DNA from 2 places in the Methylophilus sp. 'Pure River' genome. Region 1 is predicted to be linked to the other one. Evidence: riboswitches for the same ligand, from Rfam matches in the RefSeq annotation. Region 1 holds a riboswitch; the other holds the start of a gene.

Region 1 (8,046 bases):
ACCACCTGGTGATAGATCTGCTTGGGCAGTTCCGCGACAGCATCCAGCTCAGCCTCTACCATATTTACCACTCCAGCCTGGCCACCGAGCAAAGAGACCAGGCCAGGGAAGCCCTGCGGGATAGCGAGGCCTTATTCCGGGCGGTGTTTGAACACGCTGCGATTGGCATTGCACAAGTGGATTTATCTGGCCGCTTTTTGCAAATCAACCGCGAATTTTGCCGCATCATCGGTTATAGCCAGGACGACATCCTGTTGCACCACATGACTTACCAGCAAATTACGCTGCCCGATGACCTGATCAAGGAAGCGGAAACCATTGCGCATTTGTTAAACGGTGACATTGACCAATATATTGTAGAGAAACGCTACCTGCATAAAATGGGGCAAGTAGTCTGGGTGAGTCTGTCAGTGCATTTATTGCGCGACCATTTACAACAGCCCCTGTATTACATCAGCGCGGTGCAAGATATCAGCGAACGTAAACTGGCCGAAGAGGAGTTGAAGCTGGCGGGGCTGGTATATAACAACAGCAGCGAAGCCATGGCCATCACAGATGCCTATGGCGCGGTTTTGGCAATCAACCCCGCATTTACTAAAATGACGGGCTATGCGCTGGAGGAAATCAAGGGGCAATCCATCACCCTCTTGCGCTCCGATCAGCACGATGCCCCTTTTTATGCCGCGCAAAGCCAGGCCATTCAGGCCCGTGGGCAATGGCAAGGTGAAGTCTGGAGCAAACGTAAGAATGGCGCTATTTTCCCTACCTGGCTAACGATCAACACCTCTTACCAGGCAGACGGTACGGTGCATAGGCGCGTCGGCCTGTTTTCTGATATCTCAGCGATCAAAGAAGCAGAGGCGCTGATACTCAAGCAGGCCAACTTTGACCAATTAACCAAGCTGCCTAACCGGCAACTATTTCAGGACAGACTGGAACAAACCCTCAAACTGACGCAACGGGAACACCAGAAATGCGCCCTGCTGTTTATCGACCTCGACCGCTTTAAAGAAATTAATGATACGCACGGCCACAATGTCGGCGATACCTTGCTGATTGAAGCTGCAGCCCGCATCGTCAGTTGTGTGCGCAAATCCGATACCGTCGCCCGCCTCGGTGGCGATGAGTTCACCGTGATTCTGAGTGATACCCACGACAATATGATGATTGCGCATATTGCACAGAATATTATTGATCACTTGTCTGAACCGTTTATCACCGCGAAAAAAGAGGCATTTATCTCAGCCAGCATCGGCATTGCCATTTACCCTGAAGACGCTACCGATGCACAAGAGCTGCTCAAAGTCGCAGACCAGGCCATGTATGTGGCCAAAAATGCCGGGCGTGGCTGTTACCGTTTTTTCACCAAGCTCATGCAGCAGGAATCCGATTTCCGCATCCGTCTGTCTACCGACTTGCGGCAAGCGCTGACGCTCAAACAATTTTCCGTGCATTATCAACCGATTATTGAGCTATCCAGCGGCCGCATCAATAAAGCAGAAGCCTTGCTACGCTGGAAACATCCAGAGCTAGGGTATATCAGCCCTGATATTTTCATCCCCATTTGCGAACACTACGGCACCATTCATGAGATTGGTAACTGGGTATTTATTGAAGCCGTTAAGCAAGGCGCCAGGTTTAAACAACTGCTGGGGCGTGACTTTGAAATTGCCGTCAATAAATCACCAGTACAATTTAAGACGAATGAAGAAATGATGCATAGCTGGATCAACCTGCTGGACCACATTCATTTCCCAACCAAGTGCGTAGTGATTGAAATTACCGAGGGCGTGCTGATGGATGTGGTCGGCAATATTGAAGAAAAGCTGACGGGATTTCACAATGCCGGTATGCATATTGCCATTGATGATTTTGGCACCGGCTATTCGTCACTGTCATACCTGAAAAAATTCAACGTAGACTATTTGAAAATTGATCGCTCATTCACGGCCAACCTGGCGCTAGATTCCAGCGAACTCGCGATTTGTGAAGCGATTATTGAAATGGCGCATAAACTCAACATTAAAGTCATCGCGGAAGGCATAGAAACGGAAACACAACTGCGTTTACTGAAAGAAATACATTGCGACTTTGGGCAAGGCTATTTATTTGCCAAACCAATGCCAGCAGATGCATTCGAGAAGTTACTGATTGATTTAGGCTAACGGCCTGACGTGTCACGATGAGTAAGATGATTTAAACCGTCTGATGATTTAAAATGACTCGCTTAAATGTTTACCTATCCCCTACTCACTCCCGCCGAACAAGCCAGTTTGCCTACACTGGTTGCCGAGCCTAATCCCATCCAAGCCAAGTTTGAGGATAGCACGCACCAGCTGTTTTATTGCCAAACGACGGATGGCGAAATGGTGCTGAAAGTGTGCAATGAAGCGACCATTAGAAGCTCTCACTTCTGGCTAGGTGCAAACCATTTATTTGCAGCCAACTTCCCTGACAGCCTAGGCGATATCGATCTAACGCATCATTTTTTGCAGAAAAACGGTGCACTGACAGTGCCTGGTTTTGTCGCCGCCAATCCTCAACGATTTGTGCTTACCCGTTTTTTAGCGGGCAAGGACTTAGATGCTGAACTTATTGCTGATGATTGGGTAACACAGTTAGCCGAGCATATTGTAAAACTGCATCAATGCACTTACGCCAGCTGGGGCCAACTGCATGCGCCAAAGCGGCCTGCCATTGAATGGTCCGGCCGCTTGCACGAAACAATTACTTTTCTGGCCAAACAACAAGGCACGCCGATTGATAAAACGTTATTGGCTGAAGTACTAGCGAACGCAGAAAATATCCGCGAAACCGAATTCGTGCCGATGATGCTGGATTTACGTTGGGATCAATTCCGTTTAGGCTCCAATGATTTGGCTTTGATTGATCTGGATGCATTTTTCATCGCACCACGTGCGCTGGATCTAGTGCTGCTTGAATATGTATTAACACCCACGCAATTGGCTTTATTCAAACAGCACTATATTCAAACACACAACTGGCCCGAGCATGGAGCATACAAATCCTGCTATCAGTTGCTGTTGTTTTTGATGAATATATTAGGTGAGACTGATTTGGCAAAATGGATGCAGCAAATATAAACGCTGCATTCCGCTCACCATCATGTTGAGTTGTTTAAGCTTTTTGTTGCCGGTAAAGCTTCACCCAGCTGATAAAGCCGACAATCGCCAGAATCGTATTCAGCACAAATAAAGCCGCCGTAGCGTAATAGCCTGTTTGCACATACAAAAGCGTGGCAGCCCCATCGATCACCGCCCAATATAGCCAGTTTTCCAATACCTTCCTGGCGATCAGCCAGGTGTTCATGACAGAAAAGACCGTGGTATAGGCGTCTAATACCGGGCTTTGCGATTGTCCGGTTTTTTGCAAATAGGCACTGACCATCGCACTCACAGCAACCCCTACTGCAACAAATGTCATATGCCAAGGCCAAGGCCAACGGCTAATCTGCAATGTATCGGCTTGCTTGTCATGTTGATGCCAAGCCCAAAAACCGTAAAACGCCATCCCCATATAATAAAAATTCAAGAGCGCCTGCATGGGTAGCTGATCATTCCAAAACAGGATGGTATACACCAGCGTGCTAAAAAATGCGAACAACCAGCACCATTGAGACTCTTTGGCGGCTAACAGAATATAAGCGACACCCATCAAAGCTGCGGCGATTTCCCATAACGACATTTGCTGAAATGCTGACAGGATAGGCTGAAAATTATCTTGATTCATGGTCGATAAGCACGAAATAAGTGAAGGAAAAAATCTTATACATCGACAACATCGGCCCTGTCTGTACCAATAAACTTCATCACAAATACGCTGTGCGGCAGCGCATTAAACACCGCCTCCATTTCAGCATCCAGGCAATCCATCACGTCGCGATACTCGCCAAATACTTGGGTCGCCAGGCTATTGCGCTTGACGACCAGATTTTGATTGGCTTCGAGCTTATTGATGAACTCAAGAATGGGCTCTACATAGCCTTCGGTTAAAGGGTACAAACTAATATCGACTGAAATACGCATTTAGCGCTCCTTTCATCAGGCGAGCTCTTGCTCTGGCAACATTTTAGTAATCATAACTGACGGTAATTCCGGCTACGCGTGGTTGACCGTATTGAATATATTTTTCATTAACCGTGTAGTTATTCGCTGGGTTGTTAGGAAAGTAAAATCCTCGAGTAGCATACTCTTTGTCAAATAAATTCCGTACCCAACCGCTGACCTTCCAATGTTTGTCATGCTTATAATCGAGACTTGCATTCACAAGCGCATAAGCATTAGATTTGGCATTATGACTGTCTGAAAAATAAAACTCATCTTTACCTTCTACATTCGCGCGCAACGTCAAGTTTTCATTCGCATAGAACTCAGAACCCAAGTTAAATGTGTATCTGGGAGCGTTGGATACTTGGCGACCATCGAAACTCACTCCGTTTGCGATATGGTTTCTAAACTTGGCATCCAGTAGACCCAATGATCCCAGGATGCGCAATTTGTCAGTTGCAAACCAATCGAAACTCGCTTCCAAGCCTTGATGAGTCGCATTTGAAGCATTGTTAATATATTCTAGGAATGGGCCACTACCAAGAGCCTTGGAAGACTTGATCTGGGCATCATTTCGCTCTGTGCGAAACACAGATAATGTTGTAATCAACGTTTTGTTAAACCAACTGGATTTAATACCCGTCTCGAGACTGATGTTGTATTCCTGCTTGATATTGCGTTGCTCACTGTTCAGTCGGCCATCATTATTAACACCACCAGCTTTAAAGCCACGCGACAATGTTGTGTAAAGCAAATGGTCTTGATTGGCTTGATAGTTCAATCCAATTTTCCCACCGAATAGATTTTCAGCAACAGAAGTGTTATCGATATTCACTAGGTTATAGGCATCATCGTAACCTGTTGCATCAGATAAAGTGGCCTTGAAATGCTCAAGACGCAGACCATTAGTTAACGTTAATTTTTCAGTCAAATAAGTATCTAGTTGACCATATAGCGCAGTATTGTTGGTTTCATAATGGCCGCCGGAGTTGGGGTCAGCATAATAATTGGAATTGATTTGAAAGTTTTCTTTTTGGTTATAATGAAATAAACCGACTGTCCAATCTGTGGTCCCGCCAAAGATTCGACCTGGTTTATCAGAGAGCGCACGAACATCAAAAGAGTAGTTCTCACGTTTTCGGTTAAAACTCTCAAAATAATCCGGCGGTACAGCGGTCCAATCTGCATCGTAGCTGTATAGTACGTCTGAATGCAGGTAATTGACTTGTGATTGAATAATCACTGCATCAGACGCTTGCCAATTAGCTTTTAACGCTAGCGCATTCGTTTCTTGGTTATCAGAACCTGGCTGATTCGATCTTGTTTTGCCGCTATTATCCAATGTAAAAGCATCATAGCCATTGTGAATATTCAAATGTAGATAGGTCAAATCTACAGTTAAATTTTCTGTAGCAAGCCATTTTAACTTGCCACGTAAAGTCAGCTCGTTTTGGTCTTGAGTATCATTCCGGCCTAAATATGCATTTTTAACATACCCATCTGATTTGTGGTTGTAAACAGCAAGTCGTCCCAGCAAGGTATCATCTTTTATAGTGCCGCCAACAGCAAAACCAACATTTTGCGTATCATAGTTACCTGCGGCAGACTCAAAGTGCATCTTAAAGTCTTTGGTGGGCTCTTTACTACGCAAATTAATAGTGCCTGCTAAGCCATTGTTACCAAACTTGGTTCCCTGTGGACCACGTAAAATCTCTACCGAGTCAATATCAAACAGCGTTGCGGCACCGCCAATACGACTAAAGTCTATTCCATCGATAATGAGGCCAACTGAAGGATTTATTGGAGATGAATACTGACTGTCTTCACCCATGCCGCGTATTTGAAAAAACTGCCCCCGAGAAGCACCACTGGCAAAACTAACGTTAGGTGCCAAGTTAAGCACTTCTTCCAAGTGTTGCGCACCACGTGCTTCGATGGTGTCTTTGTCAATTTCAGTCAAACTGACAGCGGTTTTTTGTGCTGTTTTTGGTCGATAGTCAGCACTGACAACAACTTCAGAGAGCTCGACTGTTTTGTTTTCTTCTTCTGCGCCAAGCGCAGGCATGGCCAGTAACAGCCCGATGAGGGGTAATGGCTTTGTAATCGGTTTCAAGGTAATCCTTTCTATAAGAAACATAAAAAGGACAGGGTGAGAGTGACAATGACGTGAGTAGGTGTGTTGATGAAACAACAAACCAAAAACATTTGCGTTGTAGAGGCTCTGCCTGTCCCTACGCCAGCATTATCTGGGTCAGGTTCATTGGGTTTCTCACTTGCGCGAGATCTCAGGCGGTAGCCACCCCAAGGCGTTTTGATTTTTCAATCAGGGTGAGATTGTATTTTAATATCAACAACTTGGCTAGAGAGCGATGTTGAATGATGTTTGAATTTAAAGCACAATTTGCAAAGTTTAATGATTCCAGCTTTAAATCCCAGTGTTCTAAAAACAAAAAACCCTGCATTGCAGGGTTTTTTATTGAATACTGGCTACAACAAATCAATTAGAAATGTTTGTAGTGTTTTTTCAATTGTTTAACCACTTCCCACTGGGATTTCAGGCCTTTTGGAAACTCAACATAGTCACCAGCCTTGATCGTTACAGTGTCGCCACCTTGTGGAGTCACTTTGAATTCGCCTTCTAACACGTAGGCTTTTTCAGTTGCTGTGAAATCCAAAGGGAATTTTGAAGGTGCGCAATCCCATGTGTTCCAGCTTTTTACGCCCAGTTCTTTCAACTTCTCTTCTGATGGGTTATGGTCGATGATGATTTGAGTCATGACGATTCCTTAAATTGTGTAATTAAAACCTGCAAATAGAAATGCCGCAAAAACTGCGGCATGACGTGTTTGGCGGAAGAGGTGAGATTCGAACTCACGGAGGGCGTGAACCCTCGACAGTTTTCAAGACTGTAGCATTAAACCGCTCTGCCACTCTTCCGGAAAGACGGCATTATAACAAACAATCAGTCATCTGGAAGTGTTATTCCAGGAAAAAGTACATCATTAAAGCCAAATTTTGTCAGATCACGGATGCGCATGGGGTAAAGTATGCCAAATAAGTGGTCGCATTCATGCTGAACCACGCGCGCGTGAAAGCCGCTCACGGTGCGATCAATGACCTGCCCTTGCGGATCAAACCCACGGTAATGCAGTTGCTGGTAGCGTGGGACCAGACCGCGCATGCCGGGCACAGACAAGCAGCCTTCCCAGCCATCCTCTTCGGCCTGGTCAACCGGGGTTAATTCAGGGTTAATTAAAATCGTAAATGGCACTTCTTCAGCATCGGGGTAACGCGGATTGGCACCCACACCAAACATCACCACCTGCAAACTGACGCCAATTTGCGGCGCCGCAATGCCTGCACCATTCATATGCGTCATGGTGTCGTGCATATCCTGGATCAGCGTATGCAAGGCCGGCGTATCAAATGCAGTCACTTTATCTGCCACGCGATTCAGCAGTGGCTCGCCCATTCTAAGTACAGGTTTTACCGCCATTGGCGTTACTCCTCCGGGATGCCTGGGTGGACTTAGGCCACCGAACAATCGTTATCGGACAAATATTGTGCAATCACGGTGCGCACTTTATCCATGGTTTGCTGCAACAAAGGCATGACTTGCTCAAACTGGATAGATTGACGGCTATCGCCACGCCCAGCCGCAAAATTGGCCACCGGGCAGATGGCTGCATAAGCCACGCCTAGTTCACGGGCCAATGCCGCCTCCGGCATCCCCGTCATACCAACCACTGTTGCCCCATCGCGCTCATAACGGTCGATTTCTGCTGCAGTTTCCAGCCGAGGGCCCTGCACACAAGCGTAGACTCCGCCATCAACCAGGCGGTAGCCCACATCACTGGCGGCCTTAATGCAACGATCACGCATGGCCTGTGAATACGGCAAGGTAAAGTCGATATGGCGCACCGGAAGCTCAATGCCATCATGGTAGGTATTGCTGCGGCCATAGGTGTAATCCAGAATC
Region 2 (8,046 bases), on a different contig from region 1:
TGGTACGCCCCGCATTCACCAGTTCGTACACCAGCGTGCCCGCACCGGTGAATACAACCAGCAATACCGTCGCCAATATCAGCTTGCCAGTACTGAGTGCATGGCCTTTGAGATACATCGCCCATAACCGGGCTGACCAGATCAGCAGAATCAGCCCTGCCAGTAACTGCAGGCCTGCGGCCAACTTAAATAATGGCCTGTCGGTTGCCTGCATGTAAATCGCCTGCAAGGCTGTCAATTGTGTTTGCAACTGTGCGCCCAAGGCTGCGTTTGGCCGCACTTCACCACTGCTGGCATCAGTTGCGCAAAGCACGTTTTGCTCAATCAGCGGTTTGAGCGTCGCCATGCCTTTTTCCAACTGTCTCCATGCTTTTGCTGTGACCGGGTCAGCCAGGCTGATATTGGTGAGCGAAGCGGCAAACACCTGTATCACCAGCATGACGCCACAAGCCGTGCATATCAGGCCAAAAAAGCGCTGAAATCCGCTTTTGACGCCTGCCACTTTGGCCGCCAGGTAAGCCAGTGCCGACAAGCCCAACAACTCAAACAACAACCGTATGGCGGCAAATGCATGGGCAGCCATGCCTGCATCATCACTCGCCAGTTGCACCGGGTTAGTCATTTCAGGAAACACCACGGCCAGCACCAGCGCAATGGTGAAAGACAGTAATAAAAATGCGATGGACTGCTCCAGTTTGGCACGACTATCTTCAGCCTGCAGATGATCATGCACCAACTGCGCCGGTTGCGACAGCAGGTGGGTGAACTTGCCCAAATAGGCAGGCAGCTCCTTTAATACATCGTCCAACAATGCCATGGCGCACCCCTTTTACACAGACAGACATACCTTAACACTGTTGTGACGACGGCGGCTACTTCTGGCAGTGTTTGCAAGCAGCGTCGAGCAGCAGGCTGTCTGTTGCACGCCACACATAATAAAAAAGCCAGCATCGCTGCTGGCTTTTAAGCGTTCATCAGATTGCTTACACCTTCTGATAAACTTCACTCCCTTTTTTCACGAATTCAATCGCTTTTTCCTGCATGCCTTTTTGCAGGGCGGCTTGTTCATCAACCCCCAGCTTATCCGCATAATCACGTACGTCTTGTGTGATCTTCATCGAGCAGAAATGCGGGCCGCACATGGAGCAGAAATGCGCTTGTTTAGCGCCCTCTTGTGGCAAGGTTTCGTCGTGGAATTCCTTGGCTTTTTCCGGGTCCAGGCCGAGGTTGAACTGGTCTTCCCAGCGGAATTCGAAACGGGCTTTAGACAAGGCATTATCACGGATCTGCGCACCAGGGTGACCTTTGGCCAAGTCAGCGGCATGCGCTGCGATCTTGTAAGTGATGATGCCTACACGTACGTCTTCTTTATCAGGCAAGCCTAAGTGTTCTTTCGGGGTAACGTAACACAGCATGGCACAGCCGTACCAGCCGATCATGGCGGCGCCGATGCCGGAAGTGATATGGTCATAGCCAGGTGCAATGTCCGTAGTCAATGGGCCCAGGGTGTAGAACGGGGCTTCACCACAGTGCTCCAGTTGCAGGTCCATGTTCTCTTTAATGAGGTGCATAGGCACGTGACCTGGGCCTTCGATCATGCACTGTACGTCGTGCTTCCAGGCGATTTGGGTCAGTTCACCCAGTGTTTTCAGTTCAGCAAACTGTGCTTCGTCGTTAGCATCGTAGATAGAACCAGGACGCAAGCCATCACCCAGCGAGAAGGACACGTCATACTGCTTCATGATTTCGCAGATTTCTTCGAAATGCGTGTAGAGGAAGGACTCTTTGTGATGTGCCAGACACCATTTCGCCATGATGGAGCCGCCGCGCGACACGATACCAGTCATACGTTTTGCGGTCATCGGGATATACGCTAAACGCACACCGGCGTGGATGGTGAAGTAGTCCACACCTTGCTCTGCTTGCTCAATCAATGTATCGCGGAAAATTTCCCAGGTAAGGTCCTCAGCCTTGCCGTTTACTTTTTCCAGCGCCTGGTAAATAGGCACGGTACCGATAGGCACAGGTGAGTTACGGATAATCCACTCACGTGTTTCGTGGATGTTTTTGCCGGTGGATAAATCCATCACAGTATCGCCGCCCCAACGCGTGCCCCACACCATTTTCTCAACTTCTTCGCTAATGGAAGAGCCCAGCGCAGAGTTACCGATGTTGGCGTTAATCTTGACCAGGAAATTACGGCCAATAATCATCGGCTCGATTTCAGGGTGATTGATGTTGGCCGGGATAATGGCGCGGCCACGTGCCACTTCGTCACGTACGAATTCTGGCGTAATCACGGCTGGAATGCTGGCGCCATAATTCTGGCCAGGATGCTGTGTTTGCAGCAATTCGCTCATGTTTTCACGGCGCTGGTTTTCGCGGATAGCGATAAACTCCATCTCAGGCGTGATGATGCCTTTGCGTGCGTAGTGCATCTGGCTGACATTCTGGCCAGCCTTTGCCCGCAACGGTTTGCGATGCAGGTTAAAACGCATTTCAGCCAGTTGCGGGTCGACCAGGCGTTGGTGACCGAACTCTGAGGTCGGGCCATCCAGTTGCTCCACATCGCCACGCTCCATGATCCATGACGCACGCAGTGCTGGCAAACCATTACGGATATCAATCTCGACCGTCGGGTCAGTGTAAGGGCCTGAAGTGTCGTAGACCACGACGGGTGGATTGGTGTCGCCGCCAAAACTGGACGGTGTATCACTCAATGAAATTTCACGGAATGGCACCTGAATATCAGGGCGGGAACCTTCAACGTAGATTTTGCGCGATTTGGCAAATGGTTTGGTAGCAGCTTCGTCAACTTTGGCATCAGCGTTGACGAACTTGATATTTTTATCAATAGCGTTCATTGGCATCCTTAAAAGAAAAAGACGTAAGGATGCATGTGAAGGTTTGCATTCCCTACGGTGGTATTAACCACATCAGGTTCGAAGGGTAACTCTCACTGCAAAACCTGGAATAAATCAAGGATGTACAGACCCCTAGCAACGGACGGATTGTGCGTGAAAACGCTTGATAACGCAAGCAAAACAAAGTTTTGCAACTGCCTGCCATTGACAAATAGACAGACCTGTCTACAATCACAGCACCCGACTACAAAAACATACGGGATTTATTTCAATCAGGAACTCAGGAGAGATCATAATGGAAGCTTTACTCATAGGGGCCGTGGCCTGTACTACCGCTTTAATTTTGTCAGCATGGTTGATGACATTCGCGCGCTGGTTTCCCATCAAAGGCATAGATGGCGATTTTCTGGTCGATTACAAAACCATGATACGCGCCCACGTAGACTACGCCTTGATGGCCTTGTTTAACCTGGGTTTTTTTGGGGCGGCCAAAGCGGCAGGCGTTGAATTACATTATTTTGCCTGTGTCTGCGTGGCGATTGGTGGCTTTACCAACCCGACCGTATTTGTGATTGCGGCGTTTGACCCGGATTTCTGGAGCAAAACCAAGTGGAAAGTATTCTCTGCGATCAGCTTTGTCATCACCACGGTTGGCTTTATGACGATTTGCTACCAGCTGATTTGTCATGCCTTGTGTGCACAATAAGGCCTGTCACATCCCACCCTGAAACCCTGCTTCGGCAGGGTTTTTCAATCAGGCTGATCGCAATATCAATCAAAACGAGCAGTAATTTAAAAAACTAAGCACCGAACCTGCAAGTATTCCGCCATTCACTGCAAACCTGTACCCGCTAGACTATACGTGGGAAGTAGTCAAACAGGGACTCACAAGGCAAATCAAGCATGGATTGGTACGGTATTTTCTTTTTCAGGGCAGGCACTCCGACAGCACTGCTCTATGGCAGCTATGATGATTGGCTGGTGGTCCTGTCTGCGCTGGTCGCCATTGGCTCCTCTATACTCGCCCTGCAATTGACGCGCCTGTCACAGAAGCAGACGTCAGTCGTTTCACGCCGGTTTTCGATCATTGCCAGCTCAGTATCATTAGGTGCCGGCATCTGGGCCATGCACTTTATCGGCATGTTGGCCTATCAAATCTGCACGCCGGTTTCTTACTATCCGGATGCCACCCTTGTCTCCATGATGCCCGGCATCCTGGCGTCACACTATGCACTAAGCTTGATGTCTGAAAACCAGATTGATTACCGCAAGCTGATCAAAGGCGGATTTGCCGTCGGCGCAGGCATTGGTGCCATGCATTACATCGGCATGCTCGCCATGCGTATGGAGCCCGTGCTCAAGTTTGACCTGGTATGGGTATTGGTTTCAGTGGTGGTCGCCGTGGCCTTATCCACACTGTCACTATGGACAGGCATCTTTTTAAACCAGAAAGGCAAAATCCCGCCCAAAGTGAGCATCATCCTGGGCGGTATGCTTATGGGCAGCGCCATCACCGCCATGCACTATACCGGCATGGCCTCTGCGCGCTTTCTGGGCGAAGCCAAACCGGGCTTCAACCCGGATGACAATCAATCCATCACCATGGCGCTGGGCATTACGCTGGTCACTATCCTCATCGGCATTATCGCCACAGCGATCAACGCTCTGATACGTTACCGGCAAATGCTGGCCACCATCCAGGCCAGTGAAACCCGCTTATCGACCATTCTGGATACGGCGGTAGATGGTATCGTCACCATCAATACCACCGGTGAAATGATTGCCTGCAATGATGCAGTCGAAAAATTGTTTGGCTGGAAAAAAGCGGAAATGAAGGGCAAAAACATTTCGCTATTAATGCCAGAGCCTGACAGCTCCAACCACCTCTATTACCTGAAAAATTACCAGGCAACAGGCGATGCAAAAATCATCGGTGAAGGTCGTGACCTCGATGCCATGCGCAAAGATGGCTCAACCTTTCCGATTCGGCTGGCGATTGGTGAAGTCAAGCTTGCCAATGAAACCTTATATGTGGGCTTCATCACCGACCTCAGCCACCGCAAAGCGATTGAAGAGGCGGTGCGCGAAAAAGACCAGCAGATTCGGTCCATGATGAACAACATTCCCGGCGTGACTTTCCGCGTCAGCCTGGCGGGCGACTGGAGCATACAACTGATCAGCGATGCCGTGCTACAGATGACAGGCTGGCCTGCCCAGGACTTTCTCAGCGGGCAATTACGCTTTTCGCCCTTGATGCATCATGACGATATCGCACGTGTGCGCCCGATTGCAGCAAAAGCCATTGCCAAGCTTGAAAGCTTTGAAGTGGAGTTCAGGATCACGGATCGCAACGGTAATGAAAAATGGGTATCAGCATTCGCTTCACCGCTGCTGAATAAAGACGGCATGCCATATGCCATGGATGGCGTCTTGCTGGACATCACCGAGTCCAAGCAGAAAAACGCCGAATTTGAAGGCATCGTCAACGCGATCAATTACTCCACCAGCGTGGCCGAATTTACCATTGATGGCTTTGTCATTACAGCCAACCAGAACTTTCTTGGCCTGCTGGGCTACCAGGCGGAAGACATCGAAGGCCGCCATCATTCTATTTTCTGCCCGCCCGGCTTTGCCCAGACGGATACCTACCAGAAGAAATGGTCGTCCTTGCGCCGGGGTGAGTTCGTGCATGGCGAGTTTTTGCGTTACGGCAAAGCAGGTAAGCAAATCTGGATCAATGCCTCTTACAGCCCGGTGCGTGATGTAGACGGCAAGGTCGTTAAAGTGTTGATGTTTATGATGGACATCAGCGAGCGCAAGCAAATGGAACAAGAAATGCGGCAGGCAAAAGAAACCGCCGAGCAAGCAGCCAACGCCAAAAGTACATTTCTTGCCAATATGAGCCATGAGATTCGCACACCGATGAACTCTATTATCGGCTTTAGCGAATTGTTGTTGGATACCCCCATGCAACCGGAACAGCGCAACTATTTATCAACCATCAGCCAGTCAGCCAAGTCTTTGCTGCACTTGCTCAATGACATCCTGGATAGCGCCAAGCTGGAAAAAGGCATGTTGGAACTGGAAATGCTGGATTTCTCCATGCGCGAAATGGTCGATAGCCTGATTTCCTCACTCTGGTTGCAGGCACGTAAAAAGCAGCTGGACCTGAAGCTGAACTTAGCCCCCGAAACAGCTGGCTACTATATCGGCGCCGAACACCGCATTCGCCAGGTGCTGACCAACCTGCTGGGCAATGCCATCAAATTCACCGAGACCGGCCATGTTGAACTCAATGTGCACCTGACACCGCAAGGTGAAGTGCAGTTTGACATCATTGATACCGGCATTGGTATTGATGAAGACCGGCTGGATGTGATTTTTGAACCATTTACCCAAGCGGACGCTTCGATGAGCCGACGCTTTGGCGGCACAGGCCTGGGCACCACGATTAGCAAACAGTTGGTAGAGTTAATGGGAGGCCGCATTACCGCCAGCAGCAAAATTGGTCACGGCAGTTGCTTCTCAGTGATTTTGCCACTCACAGAAGGCAACGCACCGGAAAATACAGTGCAAAACAATGTTTCGGTATTCAGCTTACCGGCACTGAAAATCCTGGCCGCAGATGATATTGAACAAAACCGCAGGTTGCTCAACATTGTGCTCGAAAAACAAGGTCACCAACTCACCCTGGCCAGCAATGGCCAAGAGGTAGTCGATGCCTGGCAAGCACAATCCTACGACGTGATTTTGATGGATGTACAAATGCCTGTCATGGATGGCCTCAGCGCCAGCCTGCATATCCGCGCATTAGAGCAGCAATCCGGTAGGGCCAGAACACCGATTATTGCATTAACCGCTAGCGTGCTTGAGCAAGATCGGCTGGCCGCTGCAGAAGCCGGCATGGATGGCTTTGCGTCCAAACCCATTGAGCTGCCATTATTACTGGCAGAAATTCAGCGCGTGTTGCAGCTGGAAGCGGTCGTAATCAGCACCGACACTAGCCCATCCATACCTGCAACGACCCATTTTGACCTGAAAAAAGGCATCCAGTTATGGGGAGACCAGCAAACCTACCTGCATGAGGTAAATGTTTACGTACAAGAATCCCGCAAACATATCACCACACTCAAACAGGCGATCGCTGCACAAGATCACGCTACGGTGAAACAAATTGCCCATGCCAACAAAGGCGTGAGTGCCAATCTGGCGCTATTGAATATCCAGGACAGTTACCACGCCCTGGAACAAACCGGCGATGATCAATGGCATACCTGCTCAGCACTGGTGGCACAGTTGCAAATTGACGTGCAATCGCTACATGCATCCATCACGCCTTTGCTATCGCAGCAAGCAGTGATTCCAGCCATAGACGAGACTCAATTGCCAACCGTACAATTGCTCGATTGGCTGCAAGCGCTACGTACGCTGGTTGTCATGAACGAGCTGGATGATGCACTCGTCAGTAAACTTGTCCAACATGCCCCGGCTGCCTGGCGCAATGCATTGAACACCATTGCACAACTATTGAATGACTTTGACTTTGAGCAAGCGACCGTGCATATTGACCAGCTACTGGAAATCGAGAGCCAGGAGGCCTCCTCATGATGGATAACACCGCGCAACAAGCAAAAATCTTGGTTGTTGACGATGAGCCACTCAACCTTAAAGTATTGAAACAGGTGCTGCAGGACAATTACCGTTTAAGTTTTGCCAAAAACGGCATGGACGCATTGGAGTTGGTCAAAAAAGAAAGACCCGGCCTGATTTTACTGGATGTGATGATGCCAGGTATGACTGGTTTTGAGGTTTGCCGACAGTTAAAGAGCGACCCCGAAACAAACACCATCCCGGTGATTTTTGTCACCGCATTGGCGGATGAAGCGGATGAATCTGAAGGTTTTGCTGCTGGCGGTGTGGATTACATCAATAAACCGATTTCCCCGGCTCTGGTGCGTGCGCGCGTCAAAACGCATTTATCGCTGGTACATATCGACGAACTGAAACGCACCCATCTCGAACTGATCCAGCGTTTAGGCCGCGCTGCCGAGTTCAAGGATAATGAAACCGGCATGCACGTCATGCGCATGAGCCATGTGTCAGGCAGGCTTGCCTTGCAACTGGGCATGGATCCCTATTTTTCAGAACAACTGATTCATGCTGCACCTATGCATGACATCGG

Evidence for each region. A riboswitch is a leader RNA that binds a small molecule or an ion and turns the genes downstream of it on or off. The one in region 1 is predicted to bind thiamine pyrophosphate.
Region 2: it holds a riboswitch for thiamine pyrophosphate, as region 1 does, so the genes downstream of both, thiC (phosphomethylpyrimidine synthase ThiC) here and ACIDE9_RS02080 (TonB-dependent receptor) in region 1, are expected to answer to the same signal.

The regions. Positions count from the first base shown of each region.
Region 1 is NZ_JBKOUE010000001.1:391,704-399,749, reverse strand. Features, by position in the region: gene ACIDE9_RS02100 (putative bifunctional diguanylate cyclase/phosphodiesterase) at 1-2,165, shown strand, start outside; gene ACIDE9_RS02095 (phosphotransferase) at 2,232-3,104, shown strand; gene pnuC (nicotinamide riboside transporter PnuC) at 3,139-3,750, opposite strand; gene ACIDE9_RS02085 (YkoF family thiamine/hydroxymethylpyrimidine-binding protein) at 3,786-4,046, opposite strand; gene ACIDE9_RS02080 (TonB-dependent receptor) at 4,090-6,180, opposite strand; TPP riboswitch at 6,278-6,381, opposite strand; gene ACIDE9_RS02075 (cupin domain-containing protein) at 6,569-6,844, opposite strand; tRNA gene ACIDE9_RS02070 (tRNA-Ser) at 6,915-7,004, opposite strand; gene def (peptide deformylase) at 7,030-7,563, opposite strand; gene ACIDE9_RS02060 (S-methyl-5'-thioinosine phosphorylase) at 7,596-8,046, opposite strand, start outside.
Region 2 is NZ_JBKOUE010000002.1:83,431-91,476, forward strand. Features, by position in the region: gene ACIDE9_RS02710 (hypothetical protein) at 1-817, opposite strand, end outside; gene thiC (phosphomethylpyrimidine synthase ThiC) at 984-2,864, opposite strand; TPP riboswitch at 2,896-3,008, opposite strand; gene ACIDE9_RS02720 (hypothetical protein) at 3,160-3,570, shown strand; gene ACIDE9_RS02725 (PAS domain S-box protein) at 3,768-7,472, shown strand; gene ACIDE9_RS02730 (HD domain-containing phosphohydrolase) at 7,469-8,046, shown strand, end outside.